4 regions of the Brevibacillus sp. BC25 genome follow, and region 3 is predicted to be linked to each of the others. Evidence: riboswitches for the same ligand, from Rfam matches in the RefSeq annotation. Region 3 holds a riboswitch; each other region holds the start of a gene.

Region 1 (3,212 bases), on a different contig from region 3:
ATCGCCGCCATGTTGTCGCAGATGAGCGTCACATCAATCCCTGCTTGCTGCAATTCGAATGCAGTAAGACGAGCGCCTTGCAGGACAGGACGGGTTTCGTCTGCGTACACCTTCAGATTCCAACCGCGTTCCTTTGCCAAATAAAATGGAGCGGTAGCCGTACCGTAAGCTGCTGTAGCCAATGCCCCTGGATTACAGTGTGTGAGAATTCCCATACCGTCATGCAACAGAGTGAGCAAATGCTCTCCGATGGTCCGGCATACTTCAGCATCTTCCTTTTGAATCGTCAGTGCTTCATCGAGCACTGCTGCCTTCAATTCGGCAATCGAAGCTCCGCTTTCTTTTTCAACACGAGCTTTGATTCGATCCAACGCCCAGAACAGATTCACGGCTGTCGGACGGGAAGAGCCCAGGTAGTCTGCTTGCTGGTTCAGTTCCTGCCAAAACTCGTCGTAGTTACTCGCTTCACTGCCACGAATGCCCAGGTAAAGCCCGTAAGCTGCTGCCATGCCAATCGCCGGTGCGCCACGCACTTCCAAGCGACGGATGGAACCCCATACTTGCTCGGAGGTAGTTAAGTTCAAATAGATCGTTTCTACTGGCAGACGCGTCTGGTCAAGCAAGACCAATGCGTTATTCTCCCACTTAACAGGTGCCAATTGAGTGCTGGTTGTCATACTGTTGTAGCCTCCTGATAGTAACGTTCGGTCACAGTGCGTACGATGTCCGTGATATCTGTCGATTCGTCTATGCCGCCGCGACCGAGAATCAGTGCTTCTCCAATCGAGAGAGCCAGACGCTCTGCTTCTGCGCGAGTCTGGTCGTCTTCAATGGCATTCAGGTCCGCTACGCCCGCCAAGCCGATGACACGGCGCAAGATTTTGCATCCGGCATAGCCTGCTGTATCCTGAATCAAGCGCTTCACGTAGCTTTGCCACAGTCCCTCGACATGAGCGCTGCGCTCTTTGGCGTGCTTGTGCCAGAGCTGAACGAATTGCGAAACGAATTCATTCCAGACATCCTCGACCGTTTCCAGTAAGTATTCGCGGTACGCTTCCCGTTCTCCTTGATCTTTTTGCAAACCGTGCTGTCCTGCGTAGTTGAGCAGCAGATTGGCAATAATCGCCCCGATGTCAAAACCGATTGGGCCGTAGTAAGCGAATTCTGGATCGATTGCTTTCAGGCTGTTTTCTGTGATGAAAATACTTCCGGTATGCAAGTCACCATGCAGCAGCGCTTCTGAGCGCGTAAGGAAATCGTATTTCAGCTTGGCGATTTCCAGCTTCAGCGGCCTGTTGTTCCAGATCGCCTCGACTTCCCTGCGAATCAACGGGTTGAAGTCGTTGGTAGGCGCATTTTCATACGGATCGGTAAAGACGAGGTCTTCTGTGATTTTGCATAATTCTGGATTTATGAATGTTCCGACTAGCGCTTTTTTATCGTACGGATGCGCGCCCAGATCGGATGTGAAGAACAAGGTTTGCGCGAGAAAACGACCAATTTGCTTCGCGAATAGCGGGTACCGCTTTCCTTCGATCAGACCTTTGCGCATGATGATGTGGTCCCCGACGTTTTCCATGACAGTCAACGCAAGCTCCCCGTCGAAATGATACACCTGCGGCACCAGGTCTGGAACGTATTTGTGCTGAATGCGGAGTGCCTCGCTCTCGATGCGAGCCCGATCAATCGTAAGCGGCCAAGATTCTCCCACGACGCGGGCAAAAGGCAGTGCTTGCTTGACAATGACGCTCTTACCGGATGCTGGCTCCTGAATGTCAAAAACCAGATTGAGGTTGCCATCCCCGATTTCGCGACTGGTCAGCTCTGCTCCTTCGCTAAAAAGACCCGGTATTCCTTTTACGTACTCCACTGCTTCCTGTTCAGTCAATGCGCGATATGCCATGATTCCAAAACTCCCCTCTGCGTATTTTTCCTCTATCTCTACTTGTTTTGTTTGTGTCATGAGAGCAAAAAAAGACCTCTTTTCCCGAAGAAAAGAGGTCGCTGTCGTCACGTGTAAGAACCGTGTTGATGTCCCCCTTATCTTCCAGACCACTTTTGTTTCTGCAGGAATTAGCACCGTGCATGTCGCCTGTCAATCAGTCGCTTCCTCGCGTCTGAATGGCGTCATGTCGGTTGCCGGGTATCATCGGGCCAGTCCCTCCACCTTCTCTGGATAAGGTATCCAAAACGTATTCGGTTTTTGATTTAGTTTGAATCATACAACCAACGCTTCCACGATGTCAACACCCTTTTGTGCAAAAATTCGCACCTTGCTTTTAGTAGCTGTGTTGTGTTCCCGATGCCGCAGGTCGCTCCCAATTCCACCAGTCTACTTTGCCTAAAAACGCTGCTGTTATCGACTTTTCGGCCTTGAGCTTCAGTAGTTCTTTTGTAGGTCCGGTCAGGACAGCGCCGTAGATTCGCACTCCGTTTTGTTGCATGTAGTTGTATCGTTCTGCTATCTGAGGGTCGCTACCAAATACCAAGGCTTTGCCAATATCGCGAGTCAGACCTTCTTGCTCAGATAAGTACTTCATTTCGTTCAGATAGGTCGCCATTCTTCTTGCCCCTTCCCCATTTACCCGGATGGGCGCACCTCCGTAATCGAGTTCTCTCTGAGCAAATCCCCATACGTCCCCTGCACCAAGTAACAGATTGGGTACATCACTCTCTGCTTGCTTGAGCTCCACCCCTGTATCTACCGCAAACCAAACTGTATCTTGTCCTGAAGAGGTAACATGGCGGGAAATCAGTGCATAATACTCCTCGTACGTCAGAAAGTGGTCAAAAGATATTGCAAGCTGCGAAACAGTTCCCTCAGGCAGCTTCTCCATAGTCGTCCAGGCAGGTGAAGTGAGAGACATGGTATCCTCCGTTTCCCCCTCTGTCGGATAACGGAAAAACAGCTTTTGCTCCCTGACCCCGTTCGTCCATTGCGGCTTCGCATTCACGTTCCATAGCACATTCGTACTCTCAAAACGGCCCGCGTTCTTTTCTTCTCCCCCAACCCGCTCGCGTAGTTCCATGCTGATGTTTCCGTACAGCAATCCGACCTGCGAACCACTACTCCCTACTCTCACACCCGGTTGAGTAAAATTGACCATCGACTTCGCAACGCGGAACAGATCTTCATGCATCAGTGATCCAACCCAGCCATTCAAAAACAACAACACGACTCCGGCAAAAAAGGGAAGCACAATGGCGAAGCC
Region 2 (3,212 bases), on a different contig from region 3:
GCAAGTATTTCATCCGTGTGAGTGAGTACAATCGTAATGCGGTGAATGGCGAATATCAGCTGGATCTGGGATACACGCCAGTAAAAAAAGATTTTAATGAGCCGAATGACACCTATCAAAAAGCGTCTCCGTTAAGCGGTGGGACAGTGATGTCAGGCACAATACCGACAGCTACTGATTCCGACTGGTTCCAATTTACTGTGAATAGTGAATCGTATGTGACGTTCCGAGCGCCGTACATTCCTGTCGATAGCGGCTTTCGTTTCGCGCTCTATAGCGATCGAAACATGAACTATGCGATCGCTTCGACGAATGAGGTAGCGGAGCTGTCTAACCGAGGAAACGATGTTATCGGTTTGCGTTTGCAACCAGGAAAATATTATGTACGCCTTAATAGCGGTACTGCCTTCAAATATGAATCGTACCGACTCACGGTGACGCAGCAGAAATTGATAGCGGGCTATCGCGATATTTCGGACCACTGGGCGCGCTCAGAGATCGTCAGACTTAGCTCTCGCGATATTGTAAATGGGTTTAATGATGCGTCGTTCAAGCCGAACAAGGCAGTGACCCGTGCAGAGTTTGCCACAATGCTGCTTAAATCGATGCGTGCGACCGGTTCCAAGGTAGCGACTACCTATACAGGAAAAACGACCTTCCGGGATATGCCAAAGCGGCACTGGGCGTATCACAACCTAGGTGTATCCTATCAATTGGGAATTTTGAAAGGGTACCCGAAGAATGAAATGAAGCCGGATCAGCCGATATCGCGTGCAGAGATGGCAGTAATGATCGCGCGGGCACGTGATGTTTTGATGTATAACCGTGGTACCTCGAATTATCAGGATGTGCCAACGAGTCATTGGGCTTCTCCTGCTATTGAGGCTTTAACATCTAGAAATTGGGTCAATGGGTACGGTTCTTCCTTTAAACCGAATGGAAGGGCAACTCGCGCCGAGGTAGTTGTGGTACTTTCCAAAGCCTATCAACTATAAGTAAAATTTTTCCTATTGACATCTCTGAAAAAAACAATTATTCTATTATCCGTAATGGATACTCTTATCCAGAGCAGGCGGAGGGACTGGCCCTATGAAGCCCGGCAACCGATCTAGAGCGGTGCTAACCAGCAGAACGGACATCTGTTCTGGCCGATAAGAGGATGAAGGAAGCAAAAAACGCTCAAACCTTTTCCTCCTAAAAGATGGAAAAGGTTTTTTATTTGCGTTTACGTAGATAAAATCCTGACTCGGCTACCACACTATTTGTATGAGGTCAAAGGAGGTATTTTCTCATGGCTTTGCAAAAAGGTCGTCGTCTGTTTACATCCGAATCTGTAACTGAAGGACATCCGGATAAAATTTGTGACCAAATTTCCGACTCCATCTTGGATGCGATCCTGTCCAAAGATCCAAACGCTCGCGTAGCTTGCGAAACTTCCGTAACTACTGGTTTGGTTCTCGTAGCAGGTGAAATCACTACAAACACTTATGTGGATATCCAAAAGCTCGTTCGTGAAACCATTCGTGAAATCGGTTATGACCGTGCGAAATTTGGTTTTGACGCTGATACTTGCGGTGTTATTACTGCAATTGGCGAGCAGTCCGCTGACATTGCACTTGGTGTAGACCAAGCATTGGAAGCACGCGAAGGCAAAATGACTGACGCGCAGATCGAAGCAATTGGTGCGGGTGACCAAGGTTTGATGTTTGGTTTTGCTTGCAATGAAACACCTGAGCTGATGCCACTTCCGATCAGCATGTCCCACCAATTGGCTCGTCGTCTGACTGAAGTACGTAAAAACGGAACACTTGCTTACCTCCGTCCTGACGGAAAAACACAAGTAACCGTTGAGTACGATGGCGACAAACCAGTTCGTATCGATACAATCGTTATTTCTACCCAACATGCTCCTGAGACAACTTTGGAGCAAATCAAGCAAGATCTGGTTGAACAAGTAATCAAACCAGTTGTTCCAGCTGAACTGTTGGACGCTGATACCAAATACTTCATCAACCCAACTGGCCGTTTCGTAATTGGCGGACCACAAGGGGATGCTGGCTTGACTGGCCGCAAAATCATCGTAGATACTTACGGCGGTTATGCTCGTCATGGCGGCGGTGCGTTCTCCGGTAAAGATCCGACAAAAGTTGACCGTTCCGGTGCTTACGCAGCTCGTTATGTAGCGAAAAACATCGTGGCTGCTGGCCTCGCAGACAAATGCGAAGTACAAGTTGCTTACGCAATTGGTGTAGCACAACCAGTTTCCATCGCAGTAGATACTTTCGGTACAGGTACCATTTCCGAAGAAGCTCTGGTGAAATTGGTTCGCAAACACTTCGACCTGCGTCCTGCTGGTATCATCAAGCAGCTCGACCTGCGTCGTCCTATCTACAAACAAACAGCTGCATATGGCCACTTTGGACGCAATGACCTGAATGTTCCTTGGGAGCAAACAGACAAAGCAGAAGTTCTGAAGCAAGAGGCTGCTCAACTGTAATATTGCTGAATGACATAAAAAGAGCCTGGTATTGCTACTGGGCTCTTTTTCGTTTTAGGAGCAGAGTCATCCAATTATTGGGTCAATTGTTGCACAGGAATTTGTAGGACTGTGTCGAATCTCCTAGTGAGGAAGTAGAGGAGGGGTTTTTTTGCCGAACAGAAGGCTCTTCCTGATCGTGTTTCTTACTTTTTTGTTTTTTGCAGTGGCTATTGGGTTGTTAGGCGAATCTTTTCTGGAAAAAAAGAATAAACAAGAAGTGCAACCTTTTCCCCAAGTGGATACGTCTATAAGCATAAGTGAGACAAAAAATGCTGAGCCAAACGTCACACCAATTGAAGAAGCAGCGGTTCAAACGAAAAAGTGGTATAACAATCAGGTTGTGGTTTTGACGTACCATCATGTCACGGATCAATCGAATCAGCGGTATGTCATAGCTCCTGATCAATTTGCCCGACACATGAAATTTTTGCATGATAACGACCTGAATCCGATTTCGTTGGATGAGTTCCTGCGATTTATGGAGACGGGTACCTTACCGACTGAGAATGCTGTTTTGATTACGTTTGACGATGGGTATGAGAGTTATTACAGAGAAGCATTTCCGATCTTACGTACATACGGCTACCCTTCAGTGAACTTCGCGATTGCGGGGCGCTTAAGAGATGTAGCTGACCGAAAACGGGAGAATATGACGCCACCACTTACGCGTCAA
Region 3 (3,212 bases):
ACCTGTATTCATAGAAAAGAACGGCATCAAGATCGCGATTCTCGGCTTCAGCAGGGTCATTCCCGAAACGAGCTGGTATGCAGGGGATTCCCAGCCAGGTATGGCCGCTTCCTATGATCCTACGCTAGCAGTAAAAGCGATCCAAGATGCGAACAACCAAGCGGATCTCGTCGTCGTGATTGCACACTGGGGCAAGGAACGCGCTGATTATCCTGTCGATCATCAAAAAGAGTTGTCTCGTGCCTACATCGATGCTGGTGCAGATTTGATTGTCGGCGGTCATCCCCACGTCCTTCAAGGTTTTGAACGATACAACGACAAATGGATAGCGTACAGTCTCGGCAATTTCATTTTCACACGATCAAACGAACCCAAGACTTGGGAAACGATGGTCCTGCAAGCAAACTGTACGAAAAGCGGTGATTGTGAGCTGACGATGCTTCCGTTTCACGCAGAATTGGGACAAGCTGTACCCATGAATGAAAGCAACGGCGCTGCCCTGCTAAAACGCATTGAATCCATTTCTGAGAGTGTCGACATACAAAGTGACGGGCGTATACAGCCGCGTGCAAAAGCGGTGGAGACTGCCCCCTGACAAAAGAAGCCGTGTTTCCAGGTAACTAGAAATACGGCTTTTCTTCTTATGATTCCTCTTACTTACGCAGATTCGATAATGGGGAAGCAGCGCACTTCTAAACCGAAATCATTTTTCAATAGGGACTCGTGCTCTTCACTGATTCCTGTTACGATCAAACCTGCGCGCAAGACGCCTCCCAAGTCGAATTGGACTTTTAGTTTATGCACGTTGACTCCTGCCTGCTGAAGGAAATGCAGGACACGATCTGGCGTAGCAGTATGACATGAGCCCTCAAGGTAACATAGGACGTGTTCTACCGAGTCCACCGTGGCTCCAGCTTTGTCAGCCGTTTTTTCTTTCCAAGTAGGATGCGGTGTGAATGGCTGTGTCAATAAATAGGCCAAATCCTCCACGACTGCACTTGCTGTAGGGAGCTCTCCTGCCCCTCTTCCTGTAAACAACAAGTCTCCCACGATGTTGCCGGATAGCTGGACAGCATTAAACGCGTCGTGGATTTGCGCCAACGGATGGCTCAGCGAAAGCATGGTTGGTTCAACTGATAGGCGAATTCCTTTCTCAGCTTGATAGGCCTGCGCAATCAGCTTGATCCGGTACCCCAGCTCGCTCGCAATCCGAATGTGACCTGCAGACAAATCTGCAATTCCTTTGCGAACAACATCTGCTAAAGGCAGCGATTCTCCGTAAACAAGCTGTGCCAAGATATACAACTTGTACATAGCATCAAAGCCTTCTACATCGGAACGAGGGTCCGCTTCCGCATAGCCCAGCTCCTGCGCTTGCTTGAGCACCTCCTGGTAAGAGAGCTGCTCTGTCTCCATTTTCGTCAAAATGAAGTTCGTTGTTCCGTTAAGAATACCGCGAACGCCTTGAATATCGTTCGTCCGTAGGAACTGCCGGAGCACGCTCAAAATCGGGATGCCCCCTGCCACACTCGCTTCATAGGCAAGGTGCACTTGATGCTGATTTGCCAAATCGACTAGCTCCGTTCCTTTTTTCGCCAGGAGTTCTTTGTTGGCAGTTACCACATGGCAGCCCTTTTCGATCAAAGCACGGACGTAGTCATAGGTAGGTTCTACACCGCCCATGACTTCCACCACGATATCCACATCGCTGCGTAATACATCCTCAAAGTCTGTTGTCAGTAATGCCGGGTCGATATGAACCGCCCGCTCTTTTTCCGAATCACGCACCAATGCCTTGACGATCTCAATTCGTTTACCCAGACGAGAAGCCAGCTTCTCCTGCTGCGAACGGATCGTTTTGATTACGCCTCCACCCACTGTTCCCAATCCCAATAATCCCACGCGTACCACTTCTGCACTCATCCTGACCACCCCATACCCCGAATTTTAGATAAAAAGAAAAGCCATCTTCGATAAGAAGAAGGCTTGTTAGCAGCTACTGCTCCCCCTCCTTATCTCCCAGGACGTATATGTCCTGCAGGAATTGGCACCTTGTCACAAACATGCGTGACGGTTGCCGGGCTTCATCGGGCCAGTCCCTCCACCTCTCTGGATAAAGAAAATATGAAATTGAAAAAAACCTTCTTCGCTAAGAAGAAGGTTCATCTACTGATGGAGTAACCCGCTTCTTATCTTTCGAGACGAAACGTCTCGCAGGAATTGGCACCTTGTCGCAATATGCAACGGTTGCCGGGCTTCATCGGGCCAGACCCTCCACCTCTCTGGATAAGAACTAATTATGCTGTTGAGCTTTATTCTAAGAAATTCCAAGGCAAGCGTCAACAAAATTCTTTCTTTTCTGATTGCAAGCTGATTTGGTCAGGCTTTCAGGTGTAGGTGAACAGGCTTTCTACCTCTTCCATACTGCAGCAAGTGCAATGAAGCACGCCCTCCTGGCATTCTTCAGGCAGCTCTTTTTCCTCGACATATCCGCACCATTGGCAAATAAAAAGTTGCATTCGCACACCCTCCTCTTCTTTTATCCTGCCCAAAATAAAAAGAGCATTTTCTACTCGACCGTGACGATCGTTAGAAAATGCCAGAAAAGGAGGGGCGTACTTGTCCACTCGCTGTTTTTCGCAAGCCATCTCTAACACCTCCCTATCTCCCGTAGGTCTATCAGTGTTGTCGAAACAGGCAGGTCTCCTGACTTTGGGTTCATCATCTAGCGTCGCCTTCCCCGTCTATATTGATAGACCAGTGGCTTGTTGGACGCTGACTCCCCTCTTACAGTGGCGGGACCGTGTCGGATTTGCACCGAGCTTCCCTATTATCCTTTTGGCGAATTGGTACGCCCTAAGGAACCTGTTTCCACCTATGAAATTGTCTTTTCTCACTACTCCACTCAAATTTTACCTTATTTTTCCTTGTTTTGCGAACATTGTTCGTGGGCTAGTAGCCATTCCTTTCGCCACAAGCCACCCGAATAGCCTGTTAAACTCCCGTTTGCTCCTATGACTGTTTTCTGAAAGTCTGTCCCTTTCATCCACAGGGGAACAGAAAAGGACTGTCTCTTGCCGGAAAAATATTCGTCCAGCTGTTGCCGACAAACAAGGAGAGGCTCTGAGCTACCCCAAATACCGATCTTTCAAAATGGTAGTATGGTGAGCTTCATGTCCAGCAATCACATAGGCCAACGTCCTTGCAGATAG
Region 4 (3,212 bases), on a different contig from region 3:
TGTGGGAGAAAAGAGAGGTCTACATGCGTGGACGCTTCTTCCATGCCAATATCACTTGCCAACAGCAATGCCTCTTCTTGGAAGGTTGGCGTACAGCTGCCTTCATTTAGTTCACAGAGACGCTTCAACCGCTTCAATCTCTCTGCGGATTTCTCCACTCTCATGCATTCGTTCGTCAGCTCACAAACGTTGACGTGACGAGCATCAGCGATCATGCTGATATCATTCACATGGACAATCAGTCTTTTGCCTTCTTCTGTAACAAATCCGATCGAGCAAAAATGCGCACCTGACATTTCCAAACGAGTGAGAACAGCATTGGCGTAAATTTCTCCCGTCCGCAAGCGAATCTGGCCTGCTTCAATGGCTCCGCCGATTTTTCGCTCGTTGGCGATCACCGTATACATATCCGTGTAACCGTTAATCTGATAGCGCATGGTACCCTCCCGCTCTTGCTGAGACTAATTATCATTAACAATGTCATCGTATAATGAAAATCATTATCTGTCAATAATGAGAATGATTTTTATTCTAGAATAAAAAAGCCACACTCCATTTGTATGGTAGTGTGGCCAAATTGCCTCGCTTTTATTTTGTTTTCGTAAACAACCCCAACCGCTCAATCCGTTGGACCGCTTCTGCGAGACGATCTTCATTGGATAACAAAGCCGCTCGCACATAACCCTCACCTGTCGGACCAAAACCATTTCCCGGCGCTACGACGACATGCGCTTTTTCCAAAAGCAGGTCAGAGAACTCCATAGATGTGAAGCCACTTGGAACAGGAAGCCAAGCAAAAAACGAACCTTGAGATGGTGGTGCCTGCCAGCCAATCCGATGCAAATTGGAGTACAAGGCATTGCGGCGGCTTTCGTAAACAGCGACGAGATCGCGAACGCACTGCTGCGACTCCGTCATCGCTTTGGCTGCCGCCATCTGTATCGCTCCGAACAGACTGACGAAGTAATGATCCTGAATGAGATTGATCAGACGAACCAGCTCGCGGTTTCCTACCATGGCACCAACACGCCAGCCTGCCATGTTGTATGTTTTGGACAGGGTATAAAATTCTACGCCCACTTCTTTTGCTCCCGGGACCTGCATGAAGCTGACCGGCTTTTTCCCGTCATAGCTGATCGCCCCGTAGGCGAAGTCATGGCAGACGACGATTTCATGTTTTCGGGCGAAGCGAATCGTTTCCTCATAAAACTCGAGTGGTGCGTTGACCGCTGTCGGATTGTTCGGATAGTTGAGAAACATCAGTTTCGCTCGATCCAAATCAGCTTGGGAGAGCTGGCTGTAGTCTGGCAAGAAGTCATTTTCCGCCTTCAGCGGCATCATGACCATCCGTCCGCCTACGACTGCAACCCCCGACCAATAATCCGGATAGCCTGGGTCTGGAACCAGTGCAACATCGCCTGCGTTCATGAGTACTTGGCAAATCTCTACAAGACCGGTTTTGCTGCCGAACAATATCGCTACTTCTTCCTCCGGATCGAGGTCTACATCAAATTCTTGCTTATACCAATGAGCCACTGCCTGCTTCAGTTCCACGCGTCCCTGAAAAGGCGGATATTTGTGATGGAGTGGTTGTGCCGCTTGCGCCTGTAATTCTTCAATAATGTGCGGCGGTGTCGGCAGATCGGGATTGCCCTGCCCCAGGTTAATGACGTCATGGCCTTGCGCAATGACCTTGTTTACTTTTGCCACCAGGGTCGCAAAAAACTGGGTAGGGAGTCGATCAATCATGTCGGAGGGTTGAATACGCATCTTTCTTCCATTCCTTTCTTGGGCCCAATACAGTAAAACCCCCTTTTTCCATACAGAAAAAGGGGGAGATCAGCTTGGTCACGTCCTTATCTGTCAGGAAAAAATCCTGCTGGAATTGGCACAGCATCTGTCCATCACATGGAACAGATCCGCTGCCGGGCTTCATAGGGCCAGTCCCTCCACCTCTCTGAATAAGTCAAACACACGGAATATACTGTTTTTTCGTCTATATCATACTAACTTGAGCACGTAAATCGTGTCAAGATGCTTGATTCTGTACCGGCACTTGATGCCTTCTTTTTTGAAAAGAGGTGTGGAAGGCAAAGAATGCCACAGACAACAGACACAGGCCTGCCATCACAAACAATAGTCCTTGCGCATGAATCGATTGGAAAATGAAGGCGCCCAGCAGTGGTCCGAGCATCCGCCCTGCTGATCCAGTTCCTGCAATCAGACCTTGAATGAAGCCTTCTCGCCCCTCTGGCGTAAACTGTGCAGCTACTGCCGGTACCGCTGGCCACACGAGCATTTCTCCTAGCGTCATGACGAACATGCCTGCCACAAAGCCTGCATAAACGGTTGATTGCGACAGAATCAGCATCGACAAGGCAAAAATATAAGCGCCCAAGAGCATTTGTGCTTTTAGCGTACGGGCAAAGCGTCGAATGACCCAAGCAATCAATGGCTGACCAAACAGGATCAAACCTCCGTTCAGCGTCCACAACAAACTGTATTGACGGAGTGAAATGCCCAGGGATTGCATGTAGGTCGACAGCACCGTCGTCCATTGTACATAGACAATCCAGCTAATTAATAGCCCCCCGCATAATAGCAGCAATGCTCCCCATACAACCTTTGGCTCTTGCTGTGGTAGTTGCAGCGCATCACCAGTTGCTTGCTCAGACATCCTTTGTCCAGTCGTCGAGTTTTCGCGTTGTTGTTCTAGCATTTTTAATTGACGCGGCAAAATGAGCATGAACATGGCGAGCACAATCAGTTGCGAGATCGCATTACCGAAAAACGTCCAGGCAAACGAAACACTTGCCAAGAAGCCGCCCAGCGCAGAACCGGCAGCTACCCCCACATTGAGGGAGACATAAATCAGATTGATTCCTTTACGCCCTCCGTCCGGCCATAACACTACTGCCAGTGCATTCATCACAGGAGAAAGTGTTCCGTAAAACAATCCATTCAGTAGAAGCAAGACAACATAAATCGTAAAATCTTGCGTAACACCTAAGCCGATCGATATCAGAATAACGCCGATGGAACCGACAATGATGGTGCGCATTTTTCCCCAGCGGTCAAACATCATCCCGCCAACAATACTCCCGATCAAGAATGCGCCTTGATTTAAAAGCAACAAGAAGCCGGCTACAGTCAGCGGCTTTCCGAGATGGTTGTGAATATAGATCGTGACTAGCGGCCAAATACACGCCATT

The links. A riboswitch is a leader RNA that binds a small molecule or an ion and turns the genes downstream of it on or off. The one in region 3 is predicted to bind S-adenosylmethionine.
Region 1: it holds a riboswitch for S-adenosylmethionine, as region 3 does, so the genes downstream of both, mtnK (S-methyl-5-thioribose kinase) here and PMI05_RS26105 (homoserine dehydrogenase) in region 3, are expected to answer to the same signal.
Region 2: it holds a riboswitch for S-adenosylmethionine, as region 3 does, so the genes downstream of both, metK (methionine adenosyltransferase) here and PMI05_RS26105 (homoserine dehydrogenase) in region 3, are expected to answer to the same signal.
Region 4: it holds a riboswitch for S-adenosylmethionine, as region 3 does, so the genes downstream of both, PMI05_RS11130 (pyridoxal phosphate-dependent aminotransferase) here and PMI05_RS26105 (homoserine dehydrogenase) in region 3, are expected to answer to the same signal.

What each region holds. Positions count from the first base shown of each region.
Region 1 is NZ_AKIX01000088.1:20,195-23,406, reverse strand. It holds gene mtnA (S-methyl-5-thioribose-1-phosphate isomerase) at 1-677, opposite strand, end outside; gene mtnK (S-methyl-5-thioribose kinase) at 674-1,903, opposite strand; SAM riboswitch class I at 2,038-2,183, opposite strand; gene PMI05_RS21640 (anti-sigma factor) at 2,280-3,212, opposite strand, start outside.
Region 2 is NZ_AKIX01000101.1:12,657-15,868, forward strand. It holds gene PMI05_RS23105 (S8 family serine peptidase) at 1-995, shown strand, start outside; SAM riboswitch class I at 1,057-1,158, shown strand; gene metK (methionine adenosyltransferase) at 1,292-2,497, shown strand; gene PMI05_RS23115 (polysaccharide deacetylase family protein) at 2,649-3,212, shown strand, end outside.
Region 3 is NZ_AKIX01000117.1:116,622-119,833, forward strand. It holds gene PMI05_RS26100 (CapA family protein) at 1-595, shown strand, start outside; gene PMI05_RS26105 (homoserine dehydrogenase) at 658-1,923, opposite strand; SAM riboswitch class I at 2,010-2,120, opposite strand; SAM riboswitch class I at 2,187-2,293, opposite strand; gene PMI05_RS26110 (hypothetical protein) at 2,388-2,657, opposite strand; cobalamin riboswitch at 2,679-2,884, opposite strand; gene PMI05_RS26115 (DinB family protein) at 3,129-3,212, opposite strand, start outside.
Region 4 is NZ_AKIX01000039.1:11,580-14,791, forward strand. It holds gene PMI05_RS11125 (hypothetical protein) at 1-437, opposite strand, end outside; gene PMI05_RS11130 (pyridoxal phosphate-dependent aminotransferase) at 589-1,770, opposite strand; SAM riboswitch class I at 1,854-1,968, opposite strand; gene PMI05_RS11140 (MFS transporter) at 2,030-3,212, opposite strand, start outside.